2 regions of the Streptomyces sp. NPDC002054 genome follow, and region 1 is predicted to be linked to the other one. Evidence: predicted binding sites of a transcription regulator. Region 1 holds the regulator's gene; the other holds the start of a gene.
What was found. The regulator HspR, encoded in region 1, represses chaperone genes until heat shock. The targets are predictions, from matches to a motif close to TTGAGNNNNNNNNNCTCAA.

Region 1 (15,206 bases):
CGGGATCCCCGCGTCCCGCGTGCCGGTGAAATGCCCGCACCACGACGGGCCCAAAGCACACTTGAGCAAGTCCAGAGGTTGCCCGCAGGATGGCGGTCATGAGCGCACCCGTGGGCGGCAGCCGCCCCTTCCTGAACCGCCGTCTGGCCGCCTTCGGTACGACGATCTTCGCGGAGATGTCCGCGCTGGCGGCCCGGACCGGATCGATCAACCTGGGCCAGGGCTTCCCCGACACCGACGGCCCGGCGGAGATCGCCGAGGCCGCCTCGCGGGCGGTGCTCGCGGGCCGCGGCAACCAGTACCCGCCCGGCCCCGGCATCCCCGAGCTCCGCACCGCGATCGCGGCCCACCAGCAGCGCTTCTACGGCCTGGGCTACGACCCGGACACCGAGGTGCTGGTCACCGCAGGCGCCACCGAGGCCATCGCGGCCTCCCTGCTCGCCCTGCTCGAACCGGGCGACGAGGTCATCGCCCTCGAACCCTTCTACGACTCCTACGCCGCCTGCATCGCGATGGCCGGCGCCACCCGGGTCCCGGTCACCCTCCGCCCCACGGCCGACGGGGTCTTCGCCCTCGACCTGGACGAACTCCGCAAGGCCGTCACCCCGCGCACCCGGCTGCTGCTCCTGAACACCCCGCACAACCCCACCGGCGCCGTCCTGACCGGCACCGAACTCGCCGCGATCGCGGAACTCGCCGTCGCCCGCGACCTCCTGGTGGTCACCGACGAGGTCTACGAGCACCTGGTCTTCGAGGGGAGCCACATCCCGCTGGCGGGCCTGCCCGGCATGCGCGAGCGCACGGTCACCATCTCCTCCGCCGGCAAGACCTTCTCCTTCACCGGCTGGAAGGTCGGCTGGGTGACCTCCTCCCCCGCCCTGGTCTCGGCGGTCCGCTCGGCGAAGCAGTTCCTGACCTACGTCTCCTCGGGCCCGTTCCAGTACGCAATCGCCGAGGCACTCGCCCTCCCGGACGACTACTACGCATCCTTCCGCGCCGACCTGGCCCACAAGCGGAACATCCTCACGGCCGGCCTCACCGCGGCCGGCTTCGAGGTCTACCGCCCCCAGGGCACGTACTTCATCACCACCGACATCGCCCCCCTCGGCGAAAAGGACGGCCTGTCCTTCTGCCGCGCCCTCCCGGAGCGCTGCGGAGTCGTCGCCATCCCCAACTCGGTCTTCTACGACGACAAGGAAGCCGGCCACACCCAGGTCCGCTGGGCCTTCTGCAAGCGCACGGACGTGTTGCACGAGGCGGTTGAGCGCCTCAGTCGGCTGACTCGCTGAGCGCGAGCCGGATGGACGTGTGGACGCAAGGCCCAGCCTTTCAACCGGGCCCCGTCCTGCACGGGTACGACGAGCTACTCAGTGTCCTTGGGGTGCTGAGTAGACGCGTAGACCAGGATGACGGTCTCAGTCTCGGGACTGACCAGGTAGCGCACTCGTCCACCGCTCGTGACCTCGAACTCCCACTGCTCCAGTGCAGATCCCTTCCATTCCTTCGTGGCGAGTTTTCCGCGGAGCTGATGCTGGCGATTCCAGTTCTCACGCGACAGCGGGTCGGTGCGCAACACCTCCAGGCATCGGTGGGCACTGGGCAGCGCCGCGCGGCACAGTTCCTCCCAACCCGTCACCGCCTCCGTGGTCCCGAAGACCACATTCCACCCGCTCAGGGGTGGGACGCTGACACGATCGCCCTTCTTCGGACTCACCCACGCACCTCGACCGGACCCAGGTCATCCCCGTCGAGCGGACGCAGCGCTTCCTTGAGCTGCTGAGGATCAGCATTGATGCGAGCCGTCGCCCTCCAGGAGACGAGCGCGCGGTGCACGGCTTCCCTGGCACCCAGCTCTGCCGCATCGGAAAGCGCTTCCAGGAGTTCCACGGTGAACGCGCGTATCTCTTCGTCATCCAGATGCCGCACCCAGGGGAAGACCTCCGGCAGCGCCAGCAGGAGCGACCGGGCTCCGTCGTCGTGCTTCATCAGAGCGAGGAAGAGCCGGGACGCCGTCGTGAGGTTCTCCTCGGTGCGCTCCGCGTGAAGGGCGGTCGTCAGCACCATGTCGGGTGCGTCCCGATGCGTGACGCGCAGAGCACCGAGGGCGGCAGCCCGGGCGGCGACAGCCTTCGGGTTTCTCGACAGGTCGGTGAACGAGACCGACTCGGGCTCAGCTCCCAGGTAAGCAAGGCTCATACTCAGACTGTACTCAGATTACATTCTGAGTGCCAGCCACGGACGTCCTCGAGGAAGCCGCCGCCCGGCTCGCGCGGCCCGTATACGGGATGCGTACGGGTATTCGGAAACGCTTCGGGCTTCGGGCACGTTCATCTGGTGACCTTGAACGAGGGAAGGCTCATCCGTTGGATGTGTGAGGCCGGGGGGAATCCGGGAGATGGCCGCAAGCAGTGTGACCGCTGCCGTAAAACAGAGCGGGGAGACGGGCGGGGACGGGGGTGCCCGGGGTGGGGTGCCGGTTGGGGTGGTGGCCGTTGGCGTGTTCGTGGCGGTGCGGGCCGTCGGGGTGGTCGTGGTGGCCGTCTGCGCCTGGTGGAGCGGGAAGGATCCCGTCGCCGTGCTCGGCGCGTCCTGGGACTCCGTCTGGTACATCGGGATAGCCGAGCAGGGGTACGGCCGGACGCAGGTGTGGCCGGAGATCGGTTCCGTGCAGAGCGACCTCGCGTTCTTTCCGCTGTATCCCGGGCTGATGCGGGCCGTCTGCGCGCTCCTGCCGTGGGTGGGGCCGGCCGGGGCCGGGCTGCTGGTGGCCTGGGGGGCCGCGGTGGCGGGTGCGGTCGGGGTGTACCGGGTCGGGGAGCTGGTGGCCGGGGCTCGGGCCGGGCTGCTGCTGGTGGTGGTGTGGGGGGTGCTGCCGCATTCGGTGGTGCTCGGCATCGCCTACACCGAGGCCCTGCTGGCCGCCCTCGCCGCCTGGGCGCTCTACGCGGTGCTGCGCGAGCGCTGGCTGTGGGCGGCGGCGCTGGCGGTGCTCGCCGGGCTGACCCGGCCGACCGGCATAGCCGTCGCGGCTGCCGTCTCGGTGGCCGCGCTCTACGAGCTGCTGCTGAAGCCGAGGGCCCCGCTGCGGGTGTGGGCGGCCGGGCTGCTGGCCCCCGCGGGCTGGGCGGCCCATCTGCTGGCGGTGGGGATCCGGCGCGGGGATCCGCTCGGCGGCTATTTCGCGGTGCAGCGCGACTGGGGGTCGTACTTCGACTTCGGCCGCGGGGTCGCGGGGTCGGTGGCGCGGGTGCTGGCCGGCCGGACCCAGCTGGTCACCGCGGTGGTGCCGGTGGTGATCGTGGTGGCCCTGGTGCTGGCAGTACTGCTGGCGCGCGGCTGGGCGCCCCTGCCGCTGCTGGTGTACTGCGGCACCCTGCTGGTGATCACGCTCGGCGGGGCCGGGTTCTTCGAGTCGAAACCCCGGTTCCTGCTGCCGGCCTTCCCCCTGCTGCTGCCCGTCGCAGCCGCAATGGCGCGAGCCCGGCCGCGGACGGCGGTCGCGGTGACCGTCGCCCTGGCCGGGCTCTCGTACGGCTACGGGACGTATCTGCTGATCAGCGCCCCACTGCCGCTGTGATCACCGCCTGGGTGATCACTGCCTAGTTCTCGTCTTCGCCCTTGTCCTCGCCGTCGGCGGAGTCGATCTCCTGCTCCAGGCCGAGCTGCTCCACGAGCCACTTGTCGAACTCGATGGAGGCGCGGACCCAGCTGACCGTGGAGGACACGAAGTGCTCCAGGGAGACGCCGGTGCCGATCAGCATCTGCGCCTCACCGATCAGGCGGACCGAGCCGTCATCGTGGGTGTGGCTGTACACCTTGGGCCAGAGGGTGCGGCGGTTCCAGTCGTCGATCGACTCGAGAAGCTGGGGCTTCTCGTCGATCGCGTGCGGGCGGTCGTAGAACGTCCGCACCGAGAAGACCTGCTGCTCGCCCTCTCCGCGGAACATGAAGTAGGTACGGAACTCCTCCCACGGCGCCGCGAGGTCACCCTCGTCGTCGACGACGTACTTGAGCTCCATCTGCTCCAGCAGCTGCTTGACCAGATCCTGGTCAGGGACGACGGGGCCCGCCGGTCCTGAGGCCTGCGGTTCGGGCTGTCCCCCGAAATTCGGAATCGAGGCCGGGTCGATGCTCACCGTGTATTTCCCTTCGTGCGGATGTTGTCATCCTCCCCCATCGCGCCTACCCCGTGGCAAGCCCCGGCACCGCTATCCGCTCCCGGCGGAAAGGATGCGGAAGGATGCAGCGGGGCCGAGTACCGGGGCCGCCCCGTCACATTGCCCTGCCGACCAGCAGGTCGTCCCCGGCCACATCCACCCGGACGGTGTCGCCGTCCTTGACCTCGCCGGCCAGGATCTCCCGGGCCAGTCGGTCGCCCACGGCCGTCTGGATCAGCCGCCGCAGCGGGCGGGCACCGTACGCCGGGTCGTTGCCCTTCTCCGCCAGCCAGGCCAGGGCCTCCGGGGTGACGTCCAGGGTCAGTCGGCGCTCCGCCAGCCGCTTCGCCAGCCGGCCGATCTGGAGCTCGGCGATCCGGCCCAGCTCCGCCCGGTCCAGCGCGGAGAAGACCACGATGTCATCCAGCCGGTTGAGGAACTCCGGCTTGAAGCTCGCCCGGACCACCTCCATGACCTGCTGCTTCTTCTGCTCCTCGGAGGTCACCGGATCCACCAGGAACTGGGATCCCAGGTTCGAGGTCAGGATCAGGATGGCGTTCCGGAAATCCACCGTCCGGCCCTGGCCGTCGGTGAGCCGGCCGTCGTCCAGCACCTGCAGCAGGACGTCGAAGACCTCGGGATGGGCCTTCTCGACCTCGTCCAGCAGCACCACGCTGTACGGGCGCCGGCGGACCGCCTCGGTGAGCTGGCCGCCCTCCTCGTAGCCCACGTACCCGGGCGGGGCACCGACCAGCCGGGCCACGCTGTGCTTCTCCCCGTACTCCGACATGTCGATCCGGACCATGGCCCGCTCGTCGTCGAAGAGGAAGTCGGCCAGCGCCTTGGCCAGCTCGGTCTTGCCGACGCCGGTCGGGCCCAGGAACAGGAAGGAGCCGGTCGGGCGGTCCGGGTCGGCGATGCCCGCGCGGGTGCGGCGGACCGCGTCCGACACGGCGCGCACCGCCTCCGACTGGCCGATCAGCCGGCGGCCCAGCTCCTGCTCCATACGCAGCAGCTTCTGGGTCTCGCCCTCCAGCAGCCGGCCGGCCGGGATGCCGGTCCAGGAGCCGACGACCTCGGCGATGTCGTCCGGGCCGACCTCCTCCTTGACCATGGTGTCCTTGGCCGCGGTGTCCTTGGCGGCCTCCTGCTCCGCCTCGGTGGCGGCGGCCAGCTCGCGCTCCAGCGCGGGGATCTCCCCGTAGAGCAGCTTGGACGCGGTGTCGAAATCGCCGTCGCGCTGGGCGCGCTCGGCCTGGCCGCGCAGCTCGTCCAGCCGTTCCTTGAGCTCGCCGACCCGGTTGAGGCCCTGCTTCTCCTTCTCCCAGCGGGCGGTCAGCCCGCGCAGCTCCTCCTCCTTGTCGGCGAGGTCCTTGCGCAGCTTCTCCAGGCGTTCCTTCGAGGCCGGGTCGGACTCGTTCTTGAGCGCCAGCTCCTCCATCCGGAGCCGGTCCACCACGCGCTGCAGCTCGTCGATCTCCACCGGGGAGGAGTCGATCTCCATGCGCAGCCGGGAGGCGGCCTCGTCGACCAGGTCGATCGCCTTGTCGGGGAGGAACCGGGAGGTGATGTAGCGGTCGGAGAGGGTGGCGGCGGCGACCAGCGCGCTGTCGTTGATGACGACCTTGTGGTGGGCCTCGTAGCGGCCCTTGAGGCCGCGGAGGATCGCGATGGTGTCCTCCACACTCGGCTCGGCGACCAGCACCTGCTGGAAGCGCCGTTCCAGTGCGGGGTCCTTCTCGATCCGCTCTCGGTACTCGTCGAGGGTGGTCGCGCCGACCATCCGGAGTTCGCCGCGGGCCAGCATGGGCTTGAGCATGTTGCCGGCGTCCATGGCGGAGTCGCCGCCGGCGCCCGCGCCCACGACCGTGTGCAGCTCGTCGATAAAGGTGATGATCTGGCCGTCGCTGCCCTTGATCTCGGCGAGGACGGTCTTCAGGCGCTCCTCGAACTCGCCCCGGTACTTGGCGCCGGCCACCATCGCGCCGAGGTCCAGGGAGACCAGGCGCTTGTTCTTCAGGGACTCCGGGACGTCGCCCTTGACGATGCGCTGGGCCAGGCCCTCGACCACGGCGGTCTTGCCGACGCCGGGCTCGCCGATGAGCACCGGGTTGTTCTTCGTACGGCGCGAGAGGACCTGGACCACGCGCCGGATCTCCTGGTCGCGGCCGATCACCGGGTCGAGCTTGCCTTCGCGGGCGGCGGCCGTGAAGTCGGTGCCGAACTTCTCGAGGGCCTTGTACTGGCCCTCGGGGTCGGGGGTGGTCACCCGCCGTCCTCCTCGTACGTTCTCGAAGGCCGCGAGCAGCTTCTTCGCGCTCGCGCCCTGCTGGTCCAGGACCTCCCCGGCGGCGCCGCCCTTGGCGGCGACGGCGATGAGGAGGTGTTCGGTGGAGAGGTACTCGTCGCCGAGGCGGCCGGCCTGGGCGTCGGCCTCGGCGAGGACGGCGAGCAGGTCGCGGCTGGGCTGCGGGGGCGCGACGGTGGAGCCGGTGACGCTGGGCAGGCCGGCGAGGATCCGCTCCGCTCCGGAGCGTACGGCTGCCTGGTCGGCGTCGACGGCGGCCAGCAGGTCGGTGATGTTCTCGTTGTCCTGGCCGGCGAGCAGGGCCAGCAGCAGGTGCGCCGGGGTCAGGTCCGGGTGGCCGTCCTTCACGGCCCTGCTGGTGGCGGCGTTCAGTGCGTCGCGGCTCCTGTTGGTCAGCTCGGCGTCCACGTGCGGCTTCTCCTCTCCGTCTCCGTACAGATACTGACAAGGTCAACGTGCACAAAGTTGAGTCTATTCCACTCAAGGCAGTGGGACGTACGCTCGGCGCATGTCCCACGACGTACTCAACCCGACGCCGGAGTACCTCGCCTTCTGGCGGGAGCGGCATGTGTGCACCCTGACCACCCCCCGGCCGGACGGCACCCCGCACGTGGTCCCGGTGGGCGTGACCTACGACCCCGAGGCCGGACTGGCACGGGTGATCAGCAACAAGCACAGCAAGAAGGTCCGCAACGTGCTGGCGGCGCAGCCGGGCCGGGCTGCCCGGGTGGCGGTCTGCCAGATGGAGGGGCGCCGCTGGGCCACGCTGGAGGGGCACGCGACGATCCGCACGGACGAGGCCTCGGTCGCCGAGGCGGTGGCGCGCTACGCGGAGCGCTACGGGCGGACCCCGTCGCCCAACCCGGACCGGGTGGTCATCGAGATCGCGCTGGACCGGGCCATGGGCCGGGCCTGAAGTTATACGTTGCGGCTTGTCCGGTTCCGGTACTGGACGCGGACATCACAACGGCGCCATCGTGTTCAGGTCCACGATGGCGCCGTTGTGTGGGGGAAGCGCCTGAGCGATCTTCAACGACGGGGGAATCGCTTCAGGCACTGCGGGGGGTGGCGGTGGTGATATCGGGCTCGAAGAGCTGGTGGTCACGCTGATCCAGATTGACGAAGACCATGCCGTACCGGACCTCGCAACGAACGGGTTGCGGGGCGCCTCGGGGGCGGCGCAGGCAGCGGTAGGCGCGGACGTCTTCGTCCTCCTCGCGAACGATGACGATGGGCTGGCCGAAGAGAGTGACCATCAAGGAGTCGCCGGCGTGGGGGATCGCCGTGACAAGATCGATGAACTGCCACCCGGAACGGTAGGCGGAGGCCATTTCCCGCCGGAAGTCGCGGTCGTCGGGGGTCATGCGTCGAACTTCCCGTCCAGCGGAGCGCTGCCCCAGCCGCTGTCCCAGCCGTCCAGCGGGGCACTGCCCCAACCACTGTCGGCCGGCCCGCTGCCCCAGCCGGAGTCGGTCGTTCCGAGGTCGCCCCCCGCCACCCCATAGGCCACAACCGTGGAGAGAGCAACGGCAACCACCGAGCGAAGCAATTTCTTGTACATGGTCGACTTCGTCCTCACTGGATGGATTCCTCTCCCCCGCATGACAGACGATGACTTATCGAGCCACGTCGATGCCACTGTGGCGATGCATCATGTTCCTGTAGATGCAGGACCCTGGGGGTGGGAGATTAGGTGGTAAAGAGTGCTAATCAGACACATCCCCACCCGGTCACCGAACTCTGCGACCTGGGTGCGGAGCTCTACGCCAGCGCGCTGAGCTCGGGCCGACTCGCCCGCGCGGAAGTCGAGCAGACGCCCTGCCTGCTGGAATTCGCGCTGCTGCACCCCGACCCGGACGACGCCAACTGGCTCCGTCCGGTTCCCCCTTCGGTGGCCCTGGCACAGCGGCTGCACCCGCTCGAACGGGAGATCCTGCAGAGCAGGCGGGCATCCATCGAGCTCACCGAAGCTTTTGAGCCATTCATGGCCATCAGCGCGCTCAGCCCCGCGCCCACCCACGCGATCACCGTGTTGGAGGGATTCAACCGGATCAACGCCGCCCTCAACGTCGCGACCGCCGAGTGCCACACCGAAATGCTGACCATCCAGCCCGGTGGGGGCCGTGCCGAACACATCCTCAACCAGGCGATCGAACGCGATCAACCGCTGATCCGGCGGGGCGTCAGCATGCGCACCCTCTACCAGCACACCGTCCGGCACAGCCGCGGCACCATGGCCTACATCGACCGCATCGCGGGCGGGAAGGTCGAGTTCCGCACCCTGGAGGAGCTGGTCGAGCGCCTCATCATCTGCGACGAGTCGGTCGCCTTCATCCCGGCCCGGGACGACCAGCAGGTCGCCCTGGAACTGCGGCACCCCGCCCTGGTCCGCTACCTCATCAAGGTGTTCGAGCAGCTCTGGCACCGGGCCGTGCCGCTGCGCGAGGAAGTCAGCTACGGGCCCACCCCGGAGGGCATCACCGGGGTGCAGCGCTCCATCGCCCAGCTCCTGGTCGAGGGGCACGTGGACGAGGCCATCGCGCGCCGCCTCGGCATGAACGTACGGACCTGCCGGGCGCACATCGCCAAGCTGGCCATCACCCTCGGCAGCGGCAGCCGGGCCCAACTCGGCTTCCTCATCGCCCGGTCCGGGATCCTCAACGGCCCGGAGAAATAGCCGTAGCAACAGAGAAGGCCCCTGCCCGACGAACGGGCAGGGGCCTTCTGAACGCACTACGTACGCTGCGGCGCGGTCAGTCCTGTGGCCGCTTGGGCCGCCACACGACCAGCGCGCTGGTCTGCTGCACGTCCTGGTACGGAACCAGGTCGCGCCGGTACGAGGCATGGACCTGCGCCTCGCGCTGCTGCATGGCCACGGCCGCACCGTCCACGGCCGCCGACAGCTCGCCGACCCGCTGCTGAAGTGCGGCGACCTGGTTCTCCAGCTCGATGATGCGCTTGATGCCGGCCAGGTTGATGCCCTCGTCCTGGGACAGCGCCTGCACCGTGCGGAGCAGTTCGATGTCGCGGGCCGAGTAGCGGCGGCCACGGCCGGCCGTCCGGTCCGGGGAGACCAGGCCGAGCCGGTCGTACTGGCGGAGGGTCTGCGGGTGCAGACCGGAGAGCTGAGCGGCGACCGAGATGACGTAGACCGGAGTCTCGTCCGTCAGTTGGTAGGCACCGCTGCCGAACTTCGACTGGCGTCGTCGGCCGTCCATCTCATGCTCCCTTCGCTGCCTCGAACAGGGCGCCCCGGGGGTCCTCGTCCAGCGTGGCCGCCCGGTACGTCTCCAGCGCCTCGCGGGCCTTGTCGGGCAGGGCGGTGGGCACCGCCACCTCCACCGTCACGAGCAGGTCGCCGCGGGTGCCGTCCTTGCGGACCGCCCCCTTGCCGCGTGCGCGCATGGTACGGCCGTTGGGCGTGCCCGGGGGCAGCTTCAGCGTGACCGGCGGCCCGCCCAGGGTGGGCACCCGGATCTCGCCGCCCAGAGCGGCCTCGGTGAAGGTCACCGGAACGGTCACCGTCAGGTTGTCGTCCCGGCGGCCGAACACGGGGTGCGAGTCCACATGGACCACCACGTACAGGTCGCCGGCCGGGCCGCCGCGCTCGCCCGGACCGCCCTTGCCGCGCAGCCGGATCCGCTGGGCGTCGGTGACGCCCGCCGGGATCCGCACCTGCATGGTGCGGGAGGACTTGGCCCGGCCGCTGCCCTTGCAGATCTCGCAGGGGGTTTCGGCGATCAGGCCGCGGCCCTTGCAGTCCGCGCACGGGTCGGTCAGCGAGAAGCCGCCGCCGCTGCCCCGGGACACCTGGCCGGTGCCGACGCAGGTCGGGCACACCCGGGGCGTGCCGTTCTTGTCGCCGGTGCCGGAGCAGGCCTTGCAGGGGGCCTGGGAGGACATCCGGAGCGGGACCGTGGCCCCTTCCACCGCCTCGGTGAAGCTGAGCGTCACCTCGGACTCGATGTCCTGGCCGCGGCGCGGCTGGGTACGGGTCCCCGTCCCGGCGCCGCCCCGGTTGAACAGCCCGCCGAACATGTCGCCGATGCCGCCGCCGCCGAAACCGCCGCCCGCCCCGCCCTGGGTGCCTCCGAAGAGGTCACCCAGGTCGAAGTTGAACGTGCCGCCGCCGGCGCCCGGCCCGGGGCGGAAGCCGCCGTTGCCGAAGAGGGCGCGCGCCTCGTCGTACTCCTTGCGCTTCTTGGGGTCGCCGAGGATGTCGTTCGCCTCGGAGATCTCCTTGAAGCGTTCCTCCGCCGAGGCGTCGCCCTTGTTGGCGTCCGGGTGGAACTCGCGGGCGAGCTTCCGGTACGCCTTCTTGATCTCGGCCTCGGTGGCGTCCTTGGGGACGCCGAGAACCTTGTAGTAGTCCTTCTCCACGAAGTCCTTCGTGCTCATCGACGTCCCTCCTCCCAGGTACTGCCGGCCCTGCCGCTGTTCCTACTCACTGTCCTTCTTGTCGGCGGACTCCTCGGAGTCCTCCGACTTGGGGGCCGCCGCCCCGGGCTGGGGCTCGGCCACCGCGACCCGCGCGGGGCGGATCGTGCGCTCGCCGATCCGGTACCCCGGCTGCAGGATCGCCACGCAGGTCGTCTCGGTGACGTCCGGCGCGTACGAGTGCATCAGGGCCTCGTGGATCGTCGGGTCGAAGGGCTCGCCCTCCTTGCCGAACTGCTGCAGCCCCATCTTGGCGGCGACCGTCTCCACCGATTCGGCCACCGACTTGAACCCGCCGACCAGCTCCCCGTGTTCCCGGGCGCGGCCGATGTCGTCCAGCGTCGGGAGGAGCTCGGTCAGGAGGCTCGCGACGGCGATCTCCTTGACCGTGACCCGGTCCCGGTCGACCCGGCGACGGTAGTTCTGGTACTCGGCCTGGAGCCGCTGGAGGTCCGCGGTGCGCTCGTTGAGCGCCGTACGGGCCTGGTCCAGCTGCGCCAGCAGAGCGGTTTCGCGGCCTGCAGCCGCTGCGCTGTCCCCGGCCGGGGCCGCCCCCTCCGCCGTGTCGGCGGAGTCGGCGGCCTTCGGCTCCTCGGGCGTGCCGTCGGCGGGGACTTCGGGCTTCTCTTCAAAGCCCGGGGTCTCCTCCGACATCAGACAGCGCCGCCCTTCGGCTTGTCCTCGTCGACGATCTCGGCGTCGACGACGTCGTCGTCGGCCTTGGCCTCGCCGGCCTCGGCGCCCGCCGCACCCTGGGCGGCCTGGGCGTCGGCGTAGATCGCCTGGCCCAGCTTCTGCGAGACGGCCGCGACCTTCTCGGTGGCGGTGCGGATCTCGGCGGTGTCCTCGCCCTTGAGCTTCTCCTTCAGCTCGGCGACGGCGCTCTCGACCTCGGTCTTGACCTCGGCCGGGACCTTGTCCTCGTTGTCCTTGACGAACTTCTCCGTCTGGTACACGAGCTGCTCGGCCTGGTTGCGGGTCTCGGCGGCCTCGCGGCGGCGGGTGTCCTCCTCCGCGTACTGCTCGGCCTCCTGGCGCATCCGGTCGACCTCGTCCTTGGCGAGCGAAGAACCGCCGGTGACGGTCATCTTCTGCTCCTTGCCCGTGCCGAGGTCCTTCGCGGTCACGTGCATGATCCCGTTGGCGTCGATGTCGAAGGAGACCTCGATCTGCGGGACACCGCGCGGGGCCGGCGGCAGACCGGTCAGCTCGAACATGCCGAGCTTCTTGTTGTACGCCGCGATCTCGCGCTCGCCCTGGTAGACCTGGATCTGCACGGACGGCTGGTTGTCCTCGGCCGTGGTGAAGATCTCCGACCGCTTGGTCGGGATGGTCGTGTTGCGCTCGATGAGCTTGGTCATGATGCCGCCCTTGGTCTCGATACCGAGGGACAGCGGGGTCACGTCGAGGAGCAGGACGTCCTTGACCTCACCCTTGAGCACACCGGCCTGGAGGGTGGCGCCGATGGCGACGACCTCGTCCGGGTTCACACCCTTGTTGGCCTCCTTGCCGCCGGTCAGCTCCTTGACGAGCTCGGCGACGGCGGGCATGCGGGTGGAACCGCCGACCAGGACCACGTGGTCGATCTCGGACAGCGCGATGCCGGCGTCCTTGATGACGTTGTGGAACGGGGTCTTGCAGCGGTCCAGGAGGTCCGCGGTCAGCTGCTGGAACTGGGCGCGGGTGAGCTTCTCGTCCAGGTGCAGCGGGCCCTCGGCGGACGCCGTGATGTACGGCAGGTTGATCGTGGTCTCCGTGGAGGAGGACAGCTCGATCTTCGCCTTCTCGGCGGCCTCGCGCAGACGCTGCAGGGCCATCTTGTCCTTGGCCAGGTCGACGCCGTGGCCGTTCAGGAACTGCTTGACCAGGTAGTCGACGACGCGCTGGTCCCAGTCGTCACCACCGAGGTGGTTGTCACCGTTGGTGGCCTTCACCTCGACGACGCCGTCGCCGATCTCCAGGAGGGACACGTCGAAGGTGCCGCCACCGAGGTCGAAGACGAGGATGGTCTGGTCGTCCTTGTCGAGGCCGTAGGCCAGGGCGGCGGCGGTCGGCTCGTTGACGATGCGCAGGACGTTCAGGCCCGCGATCTCGCCGGCCTCCTTGGTGGCCTGGCGCTCGGAGTCGTTGAAGTACGCCGGGACGGTGATGACCGCGTCGGTGACCTTCTCGCCCAGGTACGCCTCGGCGTCGCGCTTGAGCTTCTGCAGGATGAAGGCGCTCATCTGCTGCGGGTTGAAGCTCTTGCCGTCGATCTCGATCTTCCAGTCGGTGCCCATGTGGCGCTTGACCGACCGGATGGTGCGGTCCACGTTCGTGACCGCCTGACGCTTGGCGACCTCGCCGACGAGGACCTCGCCGTTCTTGGCGAAGGCGACGACGGACGGCGTGGTCCTGGCGCCCTCGGCGTTGGTGATGACGGTGGGCTCGCCGCCTTCGAGAACGCTGACGACGGAGTTGGTGGTGCCCAGGTCGATGCCGACCGCACGAGCCATTTTGATTCCTCCAGCTGACTTGAGTGGAACAGACTCAACCATGCCTCATCGCCGCGCAGCCGTCAACAGACCTGAGTCTTGGGGGCTCAACCTTTAGGCTCCCCTTACGCGCAAGCCGGGCGGCTGGGCCGTGTGGCGGGGCCCGGACCGGGCGGCTGGGCCATACGGCCGAGCGGGGGACGGTGCCGCGCGCCGGACACCGGGCGGGCCGGGCGCGCGGCAGGCTGCTGGCATGCGGCTCCCGCTCACCCCGCCCCCGGCCAAGCGGGTCTTCGACCTGCTCGGCGCCCTGGCGCTGCTGGGTGCGCTCGCCCTCCCCCTGCTCGCGATCTGCGCCGCCCTGTACGCCGCCCACCGCGGCCGGGTCTTCGTACGCGAGCCGGCCGCGGGCCTCGGTGGCCGGCCGTTCCGGACCTGGAGGTTCCGTACGGCGCCGGATGGCCTGCTGCGCCGGCATGCACTGGACCGCCTGCCCCAGCTGATCAATGTGGTGCGGGGGGAGATGTCGCTGGTCGGGCCGCGCCCGCAGCCGCCCGGCGCCGCCGGAGGCATCTGTTCCGCCGACCGGCTGTTCGTACGGCCCGGAATCACCGGGCTCTGGCAGGTCGGCGACCGGACCGGGATGCCCTGGGAGGAGATGGAACTCCTCGACCGCCACTACGTCGAGCACCACTGGCTCGGCATGGACCTGCGCATCCTCGCGCGGACCCCGCGCGCCGCCGTCGGCCCGCGAAGGGTCCCCTGAGCGACACAGATCACCGGCCGCACAACTACAGTGCGGCCCTAGAACTGGGTAACCTCAGCTTTTGACTGAATAAGTTACCGCTTAGTAGCGCCATACTGGACTGTGTCGGCGCTCCGCCTCGCAGGCCCGCCCGAGGAGCCCCTCATGCAACTCGCCGCGATCATCGTGTCGCTGGTCATCACGGTGGTAGCCGTCGCGCTGTTCGGCCGTGCCATCGCGCAGATCTACCGCTTCGTGAAGCTCGGCCAGCCCGTGCCCGCGGGCACGCGCACCGGCGACCCCAAACAGCGCACCATCACGCTGGCCAAGGAATTCTTCGGCCACACCCGCATGAACCGCTGGGGCGTCATCGGCGTGGCGCACTGGTTCGTGGCGATCGGCTTCTTCTCGCTGCTCCTCACGATCGTCAACGCCTTCGGCCAGCTCTTCCAGGCCGACTGGCTGATCCCGATCATCGGCGACTTCCTGCCGTACGAGGTCTTCACCGAGTTCCTCGGCCTGATGACCGTCCTCGGCATCCTGACCCTGATCGTGATCCGGCAGCTGAGCCGGCCGGGCGCGGCGGGCCGCAAGTCCCGCTTCACCGGCTCCAAGACCGGCCAGGCGTACTTCGTCGAAACCGTCATCCTGATCGTCGGCGTCTGCATCATGACGCTGCGCGCCCTCGAAGGCGTCCAGCACCACGTGACGAGCTGGGAGCCCGGCTTCTTCGCCTCGTACCCGCTGATCGCGCTGCTCGACGGCCTGGACCCGAGCACCATCCAGCACCTCACCTACTTCTTCGCAGCGCTCAAGATCGCCACGTCCTTCACCTGGATGATCGTGGTCTCGCTGAACACGAACATGGGTGTGGCCTGGCACCGCTTCCTCGGCTTCCCGAACATCTGGTTCAAGCGGAACGCCGACGGCTCCACCGCGCTGGGCGCGCTCCAGCCGATGACCAGCGGCGGCAAGGAGATCGACTTCGAGGACCCGGGCGAGGACGACGTCTTCGGCGTCTCCCAGGTCGAGCAGTTCTCCTGGAAGGGCATCCTCGACTTCTCCACCTGCACCGAGTGCGGTCG
Region 2 (15,206 bases), on a different contig from region 1:
ACGTTGAACCGGGCCTGGTCGTCCGACAGGTACAGCAGCGGGGTGTAGTCCTCGCCGTCCACCCGGTCGATGAGGACCGCGTGGCGCTGGCCGAACGTACCGCGGCGGGAGTCCTGGCCGGACAGCCGGACCGGGGTGCCCTCCATCAGCAGGGAGCCGAAGGCGAGGGTCTCGCCCATGCCCCAGTCGATGGTGCCCTCGTCGATCATCGCCGCGCGGCGCTGCAGCTGCGGCAGCAGACGCGGGTGGACGGTGACACCGTCCGGGATGTTGACCTGGGACTCGGCGATCCGCTTGACGACGTCCTGGGAGACCGCGGTGTTCACGGCGACCGGGAACTCGCCCTGCTCGGCCGGGACGGGCGCGCCCACGGCCGGCTGCGCGGCGGCCTCGCGGACCTCCGCGAAGACCTTCTCCAGCTGGCCCTGGAAGTCCTGGAGCGCCTGCTCGGCCTCTTCCAGGGTGATGTCACCGCGACCGATGAGGGACTCGGTGTACAGCTTGCGCACCGAGCGCTTCTTGTCGATCAGGTCGTACATCAGCGGCTGCGTGAACGCCGGGTTGTCCGACTCGTTGTGGCCGCGGCGGCGGTAGCAGATGAGGTCGATGACCACGTCCTTGTTGAACGCCTGGCGGAACTCGAAGGCGAGCCGCGCGACGCGGACCACGGCCTCCGGGTCGTCGCCGTTCACGTGGAAGATCGGCGCCTCGATCATGCGGGCCACGTCGGTCGCGTACATCGAGGAACGCGAGGACTCCGGGGCGGCGGTGAAGCCGACCTGGTTGTTGATGACCACGTGCACGGTGCCACCGGTGCGGTAGCCGCGCAGCTGCGACATGTTCAGGGTCTCGGCGACCACGCCCTGGCCGGCGAAGGCCGCGTCACCGTGCAGCGCGAGCGGCAGCACCGTGAAGTCCGTGCCGCCCTTGTTGATGACGTCCTGCTTGGCGCGGGCGACACCCTCCAGGACCGGGTCCACGGCCTCCAGGTGGGAGGGGTTGGCGACCAGCGAGACCTTGATCTGCTCGCCGTCCAGGCCGGTGAAGGTGCCCTCGGCGCCCAGGTGGTACTTCACGTCGCCGGAGCCGTGCATCGACTTCGGGTCGAGGTTGCCCTCGAACTCGCGGAAGATCTGCGCGTACGACTTGCCGACGATGTTCGCCAGGACGTTCAGCCGGCCGCGGTGGGCCATGCCGATGACGACCTCTTCGAGGCGGGCCTCGGCGGCGGAGTCGATGACCGCGTCGAGCAGCGGGATGACGGACTCGCCGCCCTCCAGCGAGAAGCGCTTCTGGCCGACGTACTTCGTCTGCAGGAAGGTCTCGAAGGCTTCCGCGGCGTTCAGGCGGCGCAGGATCCGCAGCTGCTCCTCGCGCTCCGGCTTGGAGTGCGGGCGCTCGATGCGGTCCTGGATCCACTTGCGCTGCTTGGGGTCCTGGATGTGCATGAACTCGACGCCGGTGGTGCGGCAGTACGAGTCGCGCAGCACGCCGAGGATGTCGCGCAGCTTCATCATCGACTTGCCGGAGAAGCCGCCGACCGCGAACTCGCGCTCCAGGTCCCACAGGGTGAGGCCGTGCTCGGTGATGTCGAGGTCGGGGTGCTTGCGCTGCTTGTACTCCAGCGGGTCGGTGTCGGCCATGACATGGCCGCGGACCCGGTAGGAGTGGATCAGCTCGAAGACGCGGGCGGCCTTGGTGACGTCGTCGTCGTGGCTGGCGTCGATGTCCCGGAGCCAGCGGACCGGCTCGTACGGGATGCGCAGCGACTCGAAGACCTCGTCGTAGAACTTGTCCTCGCCGAGGAGGAGGTTCGCGACGATCCGCAGGAACTCGCCGGAGGCGGCACCCTGGATGACCCGGTGGTCGTAGGTCGAGGTCAGGGTCATGACCTTGGAGATGCCCAGCTTGTTCAGGGTGTCCTGGGAGGTGCCCTGGAACTCGGCGGGGTAGTCCATGGAGCCGACGCCCATGATGACCGACTGTCCGGGCATCAGGCGGGGCACGGAGTGGACGGTGCCGAGGCCGCCGGGGTTGGTGAGGGAGACCGTCACGCCGGTGAAGTCGTCCATCGTCAGCTTGCCGACCCGGGCGCGGCGGACGATGTCCTCGTAGGCCTGCCAGAACTCGAAGAAGTTGAGGGTCTCGGCCTTCTTGATGCCGGCGACGACGAGCTGGCGGTCGCCGTTGGCCTTCACCAGGTCGATGGCGAGGCCGAAGTTCACGTGCTCCGGCTTGACCAGGGTCGGCTTGCCGTCCTTCTCGGCGAAGGAGTAGTTCATCGACGGCATGGCCTTGATGGCCTGCACCATCGCGTAGCCGATGAGGTGGGTGAAGGAGATCTTCCCGCCCCGGGCGCGCTTCAGGTGGTTGTTGATGACGATGCGGTTGTCGAACAGCAGCTTCACCGGGACGGCACGGACGGACGTGGCCGTCGGCACCTCCAGGGAGGCGTTCATGTTCTTCGCCACGGCGGCGGCCGGGCCGCGGAGCGTCACCAGCTCGGGGCCGCTGGGGGCCTCGGTGGCAGGCGCGGCAGCGGCCTTGGGGGCGGCGGCGGCAGGAGCGGGGACCTGGGCGACCGGGGCCGGTGCGGCGGCCGGGGTCGGGGAGGTGACAGTCACAGCAGGGGCACCAGAGGGGGTGGCAGGAGCAGGGGCAGGAGCTGACACAGGCGTGGGCGCGGCGGTCGGCGCGGGCGCGGCGCCGGCCGCCCCCGTGGCGGCTGCGTCGGTGACCTGCGGGGCCGGGGCGGGAGCCGGGGTCGCGGCGACGGAGGTGACGGCGGTGGCGGCGGCCTGTGCGGAGGCGCCGTCCGTCGTCGTCGTGGACTGCTCCGCCTTCACCGGGGCGGCAGCGCCCCCCGGCTTGTAGTCGGCGAAGAAGTCCCACCAGGCCCGGTCGACCGAATTCGGGTCCTGGAGGTACTGCTGATAGATCTCGTCGACGAGCCACTCATTGGCACCGAAGCGGCCTGAGGCAGGGGTCTTCCCGCCCTCTGCTGCTTCGGTTGTGGTGCTCGAGTTACTGGGGGACTGTGGCGACACGGCGGCAACCGCCCTCTTCCGCTTCACAAGGTATGGACAGCGGGAATAAAGGCTACGCCTCCCTGGCGGTCAGATGCAGACCGGGCGGGAGATCCGTCGTGCAGGTCACATCGAACGGCGGGTTTCACCGGGTGGAATGGCGGGAAACAAGCGTGGTTCGGGTAGGGCTGACCGTGGTTGCGGCCCCCTGGCTTCGCACCCCTGATGGACCCCGGGCACATGTGGCCGAGATCATCTCCTTCCCGTCTCGAACCCTACGTCAACCTGCGGCCTTCGAGCTGCCCGGAAGGGTGACGAGGATCCGGCAGCCCCGGGAGGATTCGGCCACTCCGATGTGCCCGCCGTGCAGGCCGACCGCCCAGCGGGCGATCGCCAGGCCCAGACCGGTGCCCCCGTCGCCGCCCCGGGCACTGCCCCGGTTGAACCGCTCGAAGACCCGGTGGCGCTCCTTCTCCGGGATGCCGGGGCCCTCGTCCAGGACTTCCAGGGTCAGGCTCCCGGGCGCGTCGCCGCGCCGGGCGCGCACGGTGACCCGGCCGTGCTGGGGGCTGTGCTTGACCGCGTTGTCGATCAGGTTGGCCACCACCTGGTGCAGGCGCTCCGCGTCCGCGTGCGCCGTCAGGTCGGGCGGGAACACGTCCAGGTGCAGGTGGACGTCCTTGCGGGTGTGGTTGCCGGAGCCGGAGGTCAGCGAGCCGCGCTGCCCCGCGGCCAGCCCGGCCTCCTTCAGCACGCCCGACAGGTACGGCCACACCTCGAAGCGGCGCGCCTTCAGCGGGACCACCCCGTTGTCCACCCGGGACAGGTCCAGCAGGGTCTCCACCAGCCGGCCCAGCCGCTCGGTCTGCTTCAGCGCCGTCCGCATGGTCTCCGGATCGGCGGCCGAAACCCCGTCCACCACGTTCTCCAGCACCGCCCGCAGGGCCGCGATCGGGGTGCGGAGCTCGTGCGAGACATTGGCGACCAGTTCCCGGCGGTGCGCGTCCACCGCCTCCAGGTCGTCCGCCATCACATTGATGGTCGCGGCCAGGTCGCCGAGCTCGTCCCGGCGCTCGGCGCCGTGCACCCGGCGGGTGTAGTCCCCCTGGGAGATCGCCCGGGCCACGGTGGTCATCTTGTCCAGCGGCGCGGTCAGGCTGTGCGCCACGAACTGGGTGATCAGCATCGAGGCGATCACCGAGAAGACCGTGATGAACCGGACCTCGGTCTTGGTCCGCAGGGCCACCATGAGCAGCCCGGTGGTGATGAAGACCGAGACGACGACCAGGGTGCCGAGCTTGGTCTTGATCGAGAACGGCGAGAAGGGGCGCAGCCCCTGCCCGGGTGTCCGGCGCACGCTGCGGCCACTGCGCGCCCCACGCGCGCCGCGCGCCCCGTGGGTGCCTCGGGCGCCGTGCCCGTCCCGGGTGCCGTGCATGCCCCGGGCACCGCGCGTGTCCCGGGTGCCCCCGGCGGAGCTCATGCCCCCGCCGGGGTCTCCAGGGCGTACCCGACGCCGTGGACCGTACGGATCCGCTCGGCGCCGATCTTGCGGCGCAACGCCTTGATGTGGCTGTCGACCGTACGGGTCCCGGAGGCGTCGGCCCAGTCCCACACCTCGGCGAGCAGCTGCTCCCGGGAGAGCACCGCGCGCGGGGTGCCGGCCAGGCAGACCAGCAGGTCGAACTCGGTGGGGGTGAGGTGCACGTCCTCGGCGTGCACCCGGACCCGCCGCTGGGCGTGGTCGATCTCCAGGTCGCCCAGCCGCAGGGTGGAGCCGCGCGGGGCGGTGGCGGCGATGGTGGCCCGCTCGACCCGGCGCAGCAGCACGTGCACCCGCGCCGCCAGCTCGCGCATGGAGAACGGCTTGGTCATGTAGTCGTCCGCGCCGACGCCGAGGCCGACCAGCATGTCGGTCTCGTCGTCACGGGCGGTGAGCATCAGGACCGGCACCGGACGGTGCGCCTGGACCCGGCGGCAGACCTCCAGGCCGTCGAAGCCGGGCAGCATCACGTCCAGCACCAGCAGCTCGGGCTGCCAGCTCTCGGCGGCGGCCACGGCGGCCGGGCCGTCGCCGGCCGTCTGTACCTGGAAGCCCTCGGCGCGCAGCCGGGCCGCGATCGCCTCGGCGATGGTCTGGTCGTCCTCGACGACGAGCACGCGGCGCTGGGCGCCGGGGGTCGCCGCGGCGCCGCTCTGGGTGGTGTGTGTTTGTTCCGTCATCCCGCCCTCGTCCCCGCCCGAACCCGGTGGTCCGCGTAATGGGGTGCAGCGTAGAGGAGCCACCGGCCTGCGGCCATGTGGGGGTTACAGGGGGTTCCGGCCCAGATGGACCACGTCCGGGACACCTCGGGCAACGGGCACCTCTTCCGTCCGTACCGAGCTGAATCCGGCATTCCGCATTGCTTTTTCGAACGCGGCGGACGGTTGTGCGGACCAGACGGCGAGGACCCCTCCGGGGGTCAACCGGGCCCGGCAGGCGGCGAGTCCGGCGGGGGAGTAGAGGTTCTGGTTGTCCTCGGTGACGGTCCAGTCGGGGCCGTTGTCGATGTCCAGACAGAGGGCGTCGTATCGGTCGGGTGACGCGTGCAAGTGAGTCACCAGATCGGTGTGCAGGATCGTTACCCGGGAGTCGGCGAGGGCGGCCTCGGTGACCGCGCGGAGGGGTCCGGACCGGTGCCAGTCGATGATCGCCTGCTCACGTTCGGCAACCACGATCCGGCCCCAGTGGGCCTGGGCGGCGGCGTGGACCAGCGAGAAGCCGACCCCGAGACCGCCGATGAGCACGGAGGCGTTGACCGGGGGCGGATCGAGGGCCAGCCAGGCGGCGTCCACGAGCAGCCGCTCCGAGCGGCCGTCGGAGGTGTCCATCAGGAAGCAGCCGTTGGCGATGATCTCGTAGACCGGAACCGCCGCGTCCCGGCGGCGCAGGACGACCTCGCCATGGGGGCCGTGGCGGCGGTCGAGGGTAACGGGGGCTGTCATACGGGGCACAACGAGGGCCCTGGGGGCGGTGTTCCGATGCGGCGGACTATGTCAGGTCGCGCCGGGCTCCGGCGGGTCAGAACGCGGGGAGCTCGTCCAGCACCCGGGACAGGCCGGGCGGGACCGAGCCGTCGGTGGTGGCGACCTCGTACCCGCCGTGCACGAAGGCGTACACGAACCCGTCGAACACGGGCCCGTCCCCCATGGCGATGCGCGGCAGGCGCGGGAATCCGGCCTCGGCGAGGGCGGTACGCAGCCGGGCCAGCCGGTCGGCGGCCAGCCTCCCGCTGCCGATCTCGCGGGCGGCCCCGTCCAGCCGGGTCCACGAGCCGTCTCCCTGCACACGTACGCTGCTCTGCCGGCCGGCCAGCCCGCCGCTGCGGGTGACGGTGACCAGCCGCTCGTCGGCGCGGGTGGGCGGCAGGACCGTTTCGGCGGGTGAGGCGGCCGGCGAGGAGGCGGAACCGGCGGGACCGGCGGGACCCTCGAAGGTGCAGCCCCCGAGCACGGCGGCCCAGACCAGCACCCCGCCCGCCGCGCGAACGGCCCTCACGCACCCACCCCCCCCCGTAAGGTCTGCTCTCCGTCGACCCATGAGTATGGAGTCCCCGCTCCCGCACGGAAAGCACCCGGAGGCAGTCATCGGCCGCATCGCACCGTGGCGCGTGCTGCTCCCGCCCGTGGTCCTCGCTCTCCTGCTCGGGCTGTGGGGCCTCGACCGGGGCGGCAGCATGTGGCGCGACGAGTCGGTGACCTGGCAGGTCGCCCACAGGCCGGCCGGCGACCTGGTGGAGCTGCTGGGCCGGGTCGACGCCGTGCACGGCCTCTACTACCTGCTGATGCACGCGGTGTTCGCCGGCTGGGAGAGCGGCGGGCTGTGGGCGCTGCGGCTGCCGTCGGTGGCCGCCACCGCCCTCGCCGCGGCCGGGGTCGCGGCGGTCGGCCACCGGCTGGCGTGCATGAGGGCCGCCGAGCCTGCCGCTGACCGGGGCGCCGCGCGGGCCGGCCTGTGCGCCGGGCTGCTGTACGCCCTGCTGCCGCCGGTCCAGATGTACGCGCAGGAGGGCCGCTCGTACGCGCTGGTGGCCGCCGCCGTGGTCTGGGCGACGTACCTGCTGCTGCGCGAGCGCTGGGTGCCGTACACGGTGCTGCTCGTCCTCGCCTGCTGGCTGCACGAGTTCGCCGTGCTGGCGCTGCTCGCGCACGCCGTCCCCGGATGGCGGGCGCGCGGCTGGCGGCGCAGCGCCGCGGTGGTGGTCCTCCTGCTGCTGCCGCTCGCCGTGCTCAGCGCGGGCCAGGCGGCGCAGCAGCTCGGCTGGCTGGGCCGGCCGAAGGGGGCGGACTGGGCGGCGTACGCCGTGGTCGCGGCGGTCTCGCTGCTGCTCGCCCGGGGGGCGGACCGGGAGCTGGTCCGGGTCGCGCTGCCGCTCGCGCTGCTGCCGGCCGGGCTGCTGATGACGGTCTCGCTGGTCAACCCCTGGTACGTCGACCGGTACGTGCTCTATTCGCTGGCCGGCCTGGCGCTGCTGGCGGGCGCGGCCCGGCCGCGGGTGCTGTTGCCGCTGGCCGCGGTGCTGGTGGCTGTGGCCGTGCCGTGGTCGCTGTGGCTGCGTACGCCGGAGAGCCGCAAGGACGATGTGCTGGCCGTCGCCGACGCGGTACGGGCCACTGCCCGGCCGGGGGACGCGGTGCTGTTCCAGCCGGCCCGGCGGCGCGAGTGGCTGCTGTCCTCCCCCGAGGTGTACGGGAGCCTGCACGACCTGGCCCTGGCCCGCACCCCGACGGCTTCGCGCACCCTCCAGGGCACCGAGCTCCCGTCGCAGGAGATCCGCGCCCGACTCTTCGACGCGCCCCGGGTGCTGGTCCTACTGGACCCGGCGGACCAGCCGCGCGACCCATACCCGCGCGAGGTCGTCAAACGACAGACCCTGGTCAGCCAGTTCGACCTGTGTTCGATCCGCGAGATCCGCGGCGCCAGGGTCGCGCTCTACGCCAGGCCGGGCGAATGCCCGAACTGACGGACCGGAACCCTCCGGGGCAGGATGCCCCTGGCGGCCTGGCGGCCTGGCGGCCTGGCGGCCTGGCGGCCTGGCGGCCTGGCGGCCTGGCGGCCTGGCGGCCTGCGGCCCAACGGCCCAAGGGCCTGCGGCCTGGCGGCCTGCGGCCCAACGGCCCAAGGGCCTGCGGCCTGGCGGCCTGCGGCCCAACGGCCTGGCGGCCCTGTGGCTCGGCCCTGGCGCCCCGGCAGGCATGGCGGCTATCGGGTCTGCCGGCCCTGTTGGCCCGATGGGCCGGCGGCCCACGGCCGGGTGGCCTGGCGGGGTGGCCAGGCCACCCGATGGACCTGCGGCCAACTGCTGCACTACCGATCCCCTGCCCCTCCTGGAGGCCCTGCATGACCGACCGTCAGCCCACGATCCGCACCGGGCCCGCGGCGCCCGCCGGGCCTGAGCCCCACACGGGGTCTGCGGCTCACACCGACCCTGCCGCGCCGCAGGCCCGCATTGCGTCCGCCGGGCCCGCAGCCCGTGCCGACCACACCAGCCCCGCCGGGGAGCCGCTGTCCACGCCCCTGGTCGGTGTCGACTGGTTGGCGGGGCGGATTGGGGAGCCCGGGGTGGTGGTCTTTGATGCTTCGGTCGGGGGCCATCGGGGCGGGACGGTGCGGATACCTGGGGCGCGGGCCTTTGATCTCGACGGGGAGCTGTCCGACCACAGTGCTCCGGTGCCGCACGCCATGCCGGGGGCGGCGGCGTTCAGCGAAGCGCTGCGCGCCCTCGGTGTCGACGACACCAGCACGGTCGTCGTCTACGACGCCGCCAGCATCTACTCCAGTGCCCGCGCCTGGTGGATGCTGCGCGCCATGGGCTTCGACCGCGCCGCGGTCCTTGACGGCGGGCTGCCCGCCTGGACGGCCGCCGGCCTCCCGGTGGAGCCGGCCCCGGCGGCGTACGACGGTCCGCGCGGCGGCTTCACCGCCCGGCCGCGGGCCGGGCTGCTGGTCGACAGCGTCGAGGTGCTCGCCGCCCTCGCCGACCCGGCCGCCGCCGTCTTTGACGCCCGTACCCGCGAACGGTTCGCGGGGACCGCCCCCGAACCCCGCCCGGGCCTGCGGCCCGGCCACATGCCGGGCGCCCTCAGCCTCCCCTTCACCGAGGTACGGACCGCGGACGGCCTGATGCGCCCGGCCGCCGAGCTCCGCACCGCCTTCGACGCCCTGGCCCCCGCCGCGGAGAAGCTCTACTTCAGCTGCGGCTCCGGCGTGACCGCCTGCGTCCTCGCCCTCGCCGCCGACCTGGCCGGCTACCCCGACCTGGCGGTCTACGACGGCTCCTGGAGCGACTGGGGCCGCCCCTCCGCCCTCCCGGTGAGCCAAGGAGCTCAGGGAGCGGCAGGGACCAGTCCGTCGGCGACCAGGCCGGCCAGCACCGCCTGACCCAGCGCCTGCACGGCGGACAGCGGGCGCACCATCACGGTGAACTCCTTGACCCGGCCCTCCTCGTCGAACTGGAGCAGGTCGATGCCGTGGATCTGCCGGCCGTCCACCGTGGCACGGAACGGCAGGATCGCCGACGGAGCCTCCTTGCCGTCGACAGCCGTCTCGGCCGTGCCCTCGAAGTGCCCGACGTACCGCAGGTCCTCGAAGATCCGCAGCAGCACGCCGAAGAGCCCCAGGACCATGGGCCGGCCCTCGAAAGGGCTGAACTTCACCGGGCTGTACAGCCGGATGTCCTCGGTGAACAGGTCCTCCAGCGCGGCGTGATCGCGCTGCTCCACGGCTGCGCGGAAGCGTGCGGCAGTGTCCATGACCAACCCTCCCCATCCCTCATACTCAAGAATCTGACTAGTCAGTTTCTTGAGTATGGTGCAGGGAGGGACGAAGAAAGGGAAGGGGCGGTTTCATGGCTCTGCGGCATGCCGTGCTGGCGGCGCTGCTGGACGGCGAGTACAGCGGGTACCAGCTGGCGAAGGGCTTCGACATCGGCGTGGCGAACTTCTGGCACGCACTGCCCCAGCAGCTCTACGCCGAGCTGGCCAAGCTGGAGCGGGACGGGCTGGTCGCGGGCCGCGAAGTGGTCCAGGAGACCCGGCCCAACAAGCGGCTGTTCCGGGTCACCGAGGCCGGCCGGGCCGAACTGGAGGCCTTCGCCGCGGCCCCCTCCAAGCCCTCGTTCATCCGCGACGACCTGCTCGTCAAGGTCCAGTCCGCCGACCGCGTCGGCACCGCCGCGGTGATCGAACAGCTGGAGGAGCGGGCCGCCGCGGCCGAGGCCAAGACCGAACTGCTCGGCGCGCTGCTGCGGCAGCTGCGCGGGGACCTGGACGAGGAGGAGTTCCTGCGCCGGGGCGAGCGGATCGGGGGCTACCTGACCTGCCTGCGCGGCCTGGCCTTCGAGCGGGAGAACCGGGACTGGTGCCGGATGGCCGCGGGCGTCCTGAGGGATCGGCAGGCCGCCGCCCGTACCGAACCGTCGCCGTAGCCGACGTAAGCCGACGTGTTCGCCGGAGGCGAACGGGAGTTGGAGGGGATCGGGGAACATTGGTGGGCGCAGATGCATTGAGTCGGCAGAGCTCAACTTCACTGCCGGAGGGAAGATCATGGCTTCGACGTCCGTATCGCTCACCCTGCCCGTGCTGCCGCTCGACGACGAGGTCGTGCTGCCCGGAATGGTGGTTCCGCTCGACCTGACCGACGCCGAGGTGCGCGGGGCCGTCGAGGCCGCGCAGGCGGCGGCCGGGAGCGGCAGCGGGAAGCCCCGGGTGCTGCTTGTGCCGCGGGTTGACGGCACGTACGCCGGGACGGGTGTGCTGGGGACCGTCGAGCAGGTGGGGCGGCTGTCCGACGGGGACCCGGGCGCGCTGATCCGCGGGCTCGGCCGGGTCCGGATCGGCGCCGGGACCACCGGGCCCGGGGCCGCCCTGTGGGTGGAGGGCGAGGTGGTGCAGGAGCACACCCCCGAGCCGCTGCCCGGAGCCGTCACCGAACTGATCAAGGAGTACAAGGCCCTCGCCACCAGCTGGCTGAGGAAACGCGGGGCCTGGCAGGTCGTCGACCGGGTGCAGCAGATCGAAGGGGTGTCGGCGCTCGCCGACAACTCGGGCTACTCGCCGTTCCTGACGGTGGCCCAGAAGGTCGAACTGCTCGAGACCGCCGACCCGGTCGCCCGCCTGAAGCTCGCCGTGACCTGGCTCAGCGACCACCTGGCCGAGCAGGACGTCGCCGAGTCCATCGCCAAGGACGTCCAGGAGGGCGTGGACAAGCAGCAGCGCGAGTTCCTGCTGCGGCGTCAGCTGGAAGCGGTCCGCAAGGAGCTGCGCGAGCTGAACGGGGACGGGGAGGGCGAGGCGGCCGACGACTACCGCAGCCGGGTCGAGGCCGCCGACCTGCCGGAGAAGGTGCGGGAGGCCGCGCTGAAGGAGGTCGAGAAGCTGGAGCGGTCCAGCGACCAGTCCCCGGAGGGCTCCTGGATCCGGACCTGGCTGGACACCGTCCTGGAGCTGCCCTGGAACGAGCGCACCGAGGACGCGTACGACATCCGCGGGGCCCGGGAGATCCTGGACGCCGAGCACGCCGGGCTCGGCGATGTGAAGGACCGGATCACCGAGTACCTGGCCGTCCGCAAGCGGCGCGGCGAGCGCGGGCTCGGCGTGGTCGGCGGGCGGCGCGGCGGGGCCGTGCTGGCCCTGGTCGGCCCGCCCGGGGTCGGAAAAACCAGCCTCGGAGAATCGGTCGCCCACGCGATGGGGCGGAAGTTCGTCCGCGTCGCGCTCGGCGGCGTCCGCGACGAGGCGGAGATCCGCGGCCACCGGCGTACGTACGTGGGCGCGCTGCCCGGCCGGATCGTACGGGCCATCAAGGAAGCCGGGTCCATGAACCCGGTGGTGCTCCTCGACGAGATCGACAAGGTGGGCTCCGACTTCCGCGGCGACCCGGCCGCCGCCCTGCTGGAGGTCCTCGACCCGGCACAGAACCACACCTTCCGGGACCACTACCTGGAGGTGGAACTGGACCTGAGCGACGTGGTCTTCCTGGCCACCGCCAATGTGCTGGAGGCCATCCCGGAGGCGCTCGCCGACCGGATGGACCTGGTCCGGCTCGACGGGTACACCGAGGACGAGAAGGTGGTCATCGCCCGTGACCACTTGCTGCCGCGACAGCTGGAGCGGGCCGGGCTCGGCGCTGACGAGGTGATCCTGGAGGAGCCGGCCCTGCGCAGGCTGGCCGGCGAGTACACCCGCGAGGCGGGTGTCCGGACCCTGGAGCGGTCCATCGCCCGGTTGCTGCGCAAGGTGGCCTCCCAGCACGAGCTGGGGGAGCGGGAGCTGCCGTTCACCATCACCGAGCAGGACCTGCGCGCGCTGATCGGGCGACCGCACCACGTACCGGAGTCCGCACAGGACCCGGCCGAGCGGCGGACCGCCGTCCCCGGCGTGGCCACCGGCCTCGCCGTCACCGGGGCGGGCGGGGACGTGCTCTTCGTCGAGGCCTCGCTCGCAGACCCGGAGACCGGTGCGGCCGGACTGACCCTGACCGGCCAGCTCGGCGAGGTGATGAAGGAGTCCGCGCAGATCGCGCTCAGCTTCCTGCGCTCACACGGCGCGGAGCTGGAACTTCCGGTCACCGGGCTGAAGGAGCGGGGAGTGCACATCCACTTCCCGGCGGGCGCGGTGCCCAAGGACGGCCCGAGCGCGGGCATCACCATGACCACGGCGCTCGCCTCCCTGCTGTCGGGGCGCCAGGTCCGCACCGATGTGGCCATGACCGGCGAGGTCTCGCTGACCGGCCGGGTGCTGCCGATCGGCGGGGTCAAGCAGAAGCTGCTGGCCGCGCACCGGGCCGGGATCAGCACCGTGATCATCCCGAAGCGGAACGAGGCCGATCTGGACGATGTGCCGGCCGAGGTGCTGGAGCGGCTGGAGGTGCACCCGGTCACGGACGTACGCCAGGTCCTGGAGCTGGCCCTGCAGGAGGCGGAGCTCGCGGTCACCACGGCGGCCTGACCCCCCGGGCCGGGGTGCTGGGAAATACTGGGTTCCCACACACCCACGATGGGAGCGGAACGTGCACGGGAGCGAAGACCAGGAGTTCCTCGCGCTGGAGCGGGAGCTGTCCGTCTTCCTCCGGCGCGCCCGGGCCTCCTCCGGTGAGATGGCCCGCGAACTCCACCCCGAGCTGGAACCCGCCGCGTACGGGCTGCTCGTACGCCTGGAGGACGCCGGCCGGCAGCGGGCCACCGATCTCGCGGCCTACTTCGGGGTCGGCAAGGCGACCATGAGCCGCCAGCTGCGGGCCCTGGAGGACCTCGGCCTGGTGGCCCGCGAGCAGGACCCGGCGGACGGCCGGGCCTTCCAGGTCGGCCTCACCCCGGAGGGCCGGGAGCGGTTCCTGAAGGTCCGCGACGCCCGGCGGGTCCGTTACATGCGCAAGCTCGGCGACTGGGACCGTGGCGAGGTGGCGGAACTGGCGCGGCTGCTCCACCAGTTGAACCAGGGGACGGACTAGCCGTTCCTCAGGCCGCCACGGCGGTACGGATCCCCAGGCCGATCAGCACCACCGCGGTGACCCGGCTCAGCGCGGCCCGGAACCCGGGCCGCCGCAGGACCCCCGACGCCCGGCGGACCAGTACCGTCCAGCCGAGCAGCCAGAGGGCGATCAGCAGGGCATGGGCGGTGGCCAGCACCAGGACCTGGGCGGGGAGGGGCCGGCCGGGCTCGATGAACTGCGGTACCAGGGTCAGGTAGACGGATGCGGCCTTCGGGTTCAGGACATTGGCGAGCAGCGCCTGCAGGAAGCCGGACCCGCCCCCGCCCCGGCCCCGGCCGGGCGCCCCGGGTGAGGTCCCGGCGCGGCGGGCCGCGTACCAGGTCCACAGGCCGAGGCCGATGAGCCAGCAGGCCCCGGCGATCCGGACGGCGGTGAAGGCCCGGGCGGAGTGCATGACCAGGGCCGACAGCCCGGCCACGGCCAGCGCGGCGTGCACGTACAGGCCGGTGACGGTGCCGAGGACCACTGGCCAGGCCTGCCGCCGGCCGCCCTCCCCGACCCGCTGCACCAGCAGGGCCAGACTGGCCCCCGGGGTCGCGATCAGCGGGAACACCGCCGCCAGGAACCCGGCCACGGCGTACGGATGGACGTACGGGTGGACGGACACGGCGTCACGGCACCACGCGGAAGTGGGTGGTCAGCCGCCGGTCCTCGCCCAGCAGGTGGAAGGCCAGCCCGGGCGGCTGGTCCCGGTCGGCCGATGCCTCGCCCTCCCAGGGCAGCCGCAGGGTCCAGGTCACCGCGGGCCCGACGATCAGCGGGCGCCCGGCGAAGGACGAGGCGGCGGCGGTGTGGGCGTGGCCGGTGAGGACGGCGGCCACCCGGGGGTGCGCGTCGAGCAGCGCGGCCAGCCGCTCCGGCTCCTCCAGCCGGGAGGAGTCGGGCAGCGGGTGGTGCACCTCCACCGGCGGCTGGTGGAAGGCGAGCAGGGCCGGGACGCCGTCCGGGAGCCCCGCGAGCGTCCCGTCGATCCACTGCGCGGTCTCCGCGTCGATCCGGCCGTGGTCGTGGCCGGGGACCGTGGTGTCGCACATCAGGACGGCGGTGCCGCCGATGTGGTGGACCCGGTTGACCGGCCCCTCGGCGGGTGCCTCCCCGAGCAGGGCCTTGCGGTAGGCGGGCCGGGCGTCGTGGTTGCCGGGGCAGGTCAGGACCGGGAACGGGAGGTCGAGCAGCCGGGCGGCCTCCTCGTACTCGGCCTCGGTGCCGTGGTCGGCGATGTCCCCGGTGACCAGCAGGGCGTCGACCGGCCGGGGCAGGGTCCGCAGGTGGTCCAGGACGCGGGTGGCGCGGTCGGTGGCCCGCGGGGTGCCATCCAGATGTAGATCGCTGATCTGGGCCAGCAGCAGAGTCATTCCAGTCCCCCTAATGGAAATTCTTCATTTACCGTTAGTTGCGCTGACCCTAGGGTGTACAGAGGGAAGCGGGCAAGGGCATGGAGAGCGGGGGACGACTGTGGAGCGCTGGCTGGCTCTGGAGCTGGCGAGCACCATCCGGCACGACGGGGCGGGTGGTGTCGCGGACGACCTGGCGACGGTCGAGGGCCTGGCGGACTGGCTGGGCGAGCAGTCGGGCCGGCTCCCCGGCGGACTGCCAGCCGGGCTGCCCATCGACGAGCGGCTGCGGCAGGAGGTCACCGGTCTGCGGCG

Region 2: lon (endopeptidase La) is a predicted target of HspR. The motif match lies at 10,570-10,588, and genes of this name have one in related genera.

What each region holds. Positions count from the first base shown of each region.
Region 1 is NZ_JBEOXT010000005.1:211,289-226,494, reverse strand. Features, by position in the region: gene ABT123_RS06850 (pyridoxal phosphate-dependent aminotransferase) at 90-1,289, shown strand; gene ABT123_RS06845 (hypothetical protein) at 1,364-1,714, opposite strand; gene ABT123_RS06840 (prevent-host-death family protein) at 1,711-2,196, opposite strand; gene ABT123_RS06835 (hypothetical protein) at 2,483-3,577, shown strand; gene ABT123_RS06830 (YbjN domain-containing protein) at 3,600-4,136, opposite strand; gene clpB (ATP-dependent chaperone ClpB) at 4,273-6,873, opposite strand; gene ABT123_RS06820 (pyridoxamine 5'-phosphate oxidase family protein) at 6,974-7,381, shown strand; gene ABT123_RS06815 (Rieske (2Fe-2S) protein) at 7,515-7,829, opposite strand; gene ABT123_RS06810 (hypothetical protein) at 7,826-8,044, opposite strand; gene ABT123_RS06805 (helix-turn-helix transcriptional regulator) at 8,159-9,142, shown strand; gene ABT123_RS06800 (heat shock protein transcriptional repressor HspR) at 9,219-9,683, opposite strand; gene dnaJ (molecular chaperone DnaJ) at 9,685-10,863, opposite strand; gene grpE (nucleotide exchange factor GrpE) at 10,906-11,556, opposite strand; gene dnaK (molecular chaperone DnaK) at 11,556-13,397, opposite strand; gene ABT123_RS06780 (sugar transferase) at 13,630-14,142, shown strand; gene ABT123_RS06775 ((Fe-S)-binding protein) at 14,287-15,206, shown strand, end outside.
Region 2 is NZ_JBEOXT010000006.1:197,386-212,591, reverse strand. Features, by position in the region: gene ABT123_RS07920 (multifunctional oxoglutarate decarboxylase/oxoglutarate dehydrogenase thiamine pyrophosphate-binding subunit/dihydrolipoyllysine-residue succinyltransferase subunit) at 1-3,047, opposite strand, end outside; gene ABT123_RS07915 (HAMP domain-containing sensor histidine kinase) at 3,307-4,383, opposite strand; gene ABT123_RS07910 (response regulator transcription factor) at 4,506-5,249, opposite strand; gene ABT123_RS07905 (spermidine synthase family protein) at 5,334-6,011, opposite strand; gene ABT123_RS07900 (hypothetical protein) at 6,088-6,564, opposite strand; gene ABT123_RS07895 (glycosyltransferase family protein) at 6,605-8,029, shown strand; gene ABT123_RS07890 (sulfurtransferase) at 8,572-9,447, shown strand; gene ABT123_RS07885 (nuclear transport factor 2 family protein) at 9,393-9,818, opposite strand; gene ABT123_RS07880 (PadR family transcriptional regulator) at 9,914-10,492, shown strand; gene lon (endopeptidase La) at 10,611-13,013, shown strand; gene ABT123_RS07870 (MarR family winged helix-turn-helix transcriptional regulator) at 13,075-13,515, shown strand; gene ABT123_RS07865 (LysE family translocator) at 13,523-14,164, opposite strand; gene ABT123_RS07860 (phosphodiesterase) at 14,169-14,912, opposite strand; gene ABT123_RS07855 (ABATE domain-containing protein) at 15,013-15,206, shown strand, end outside.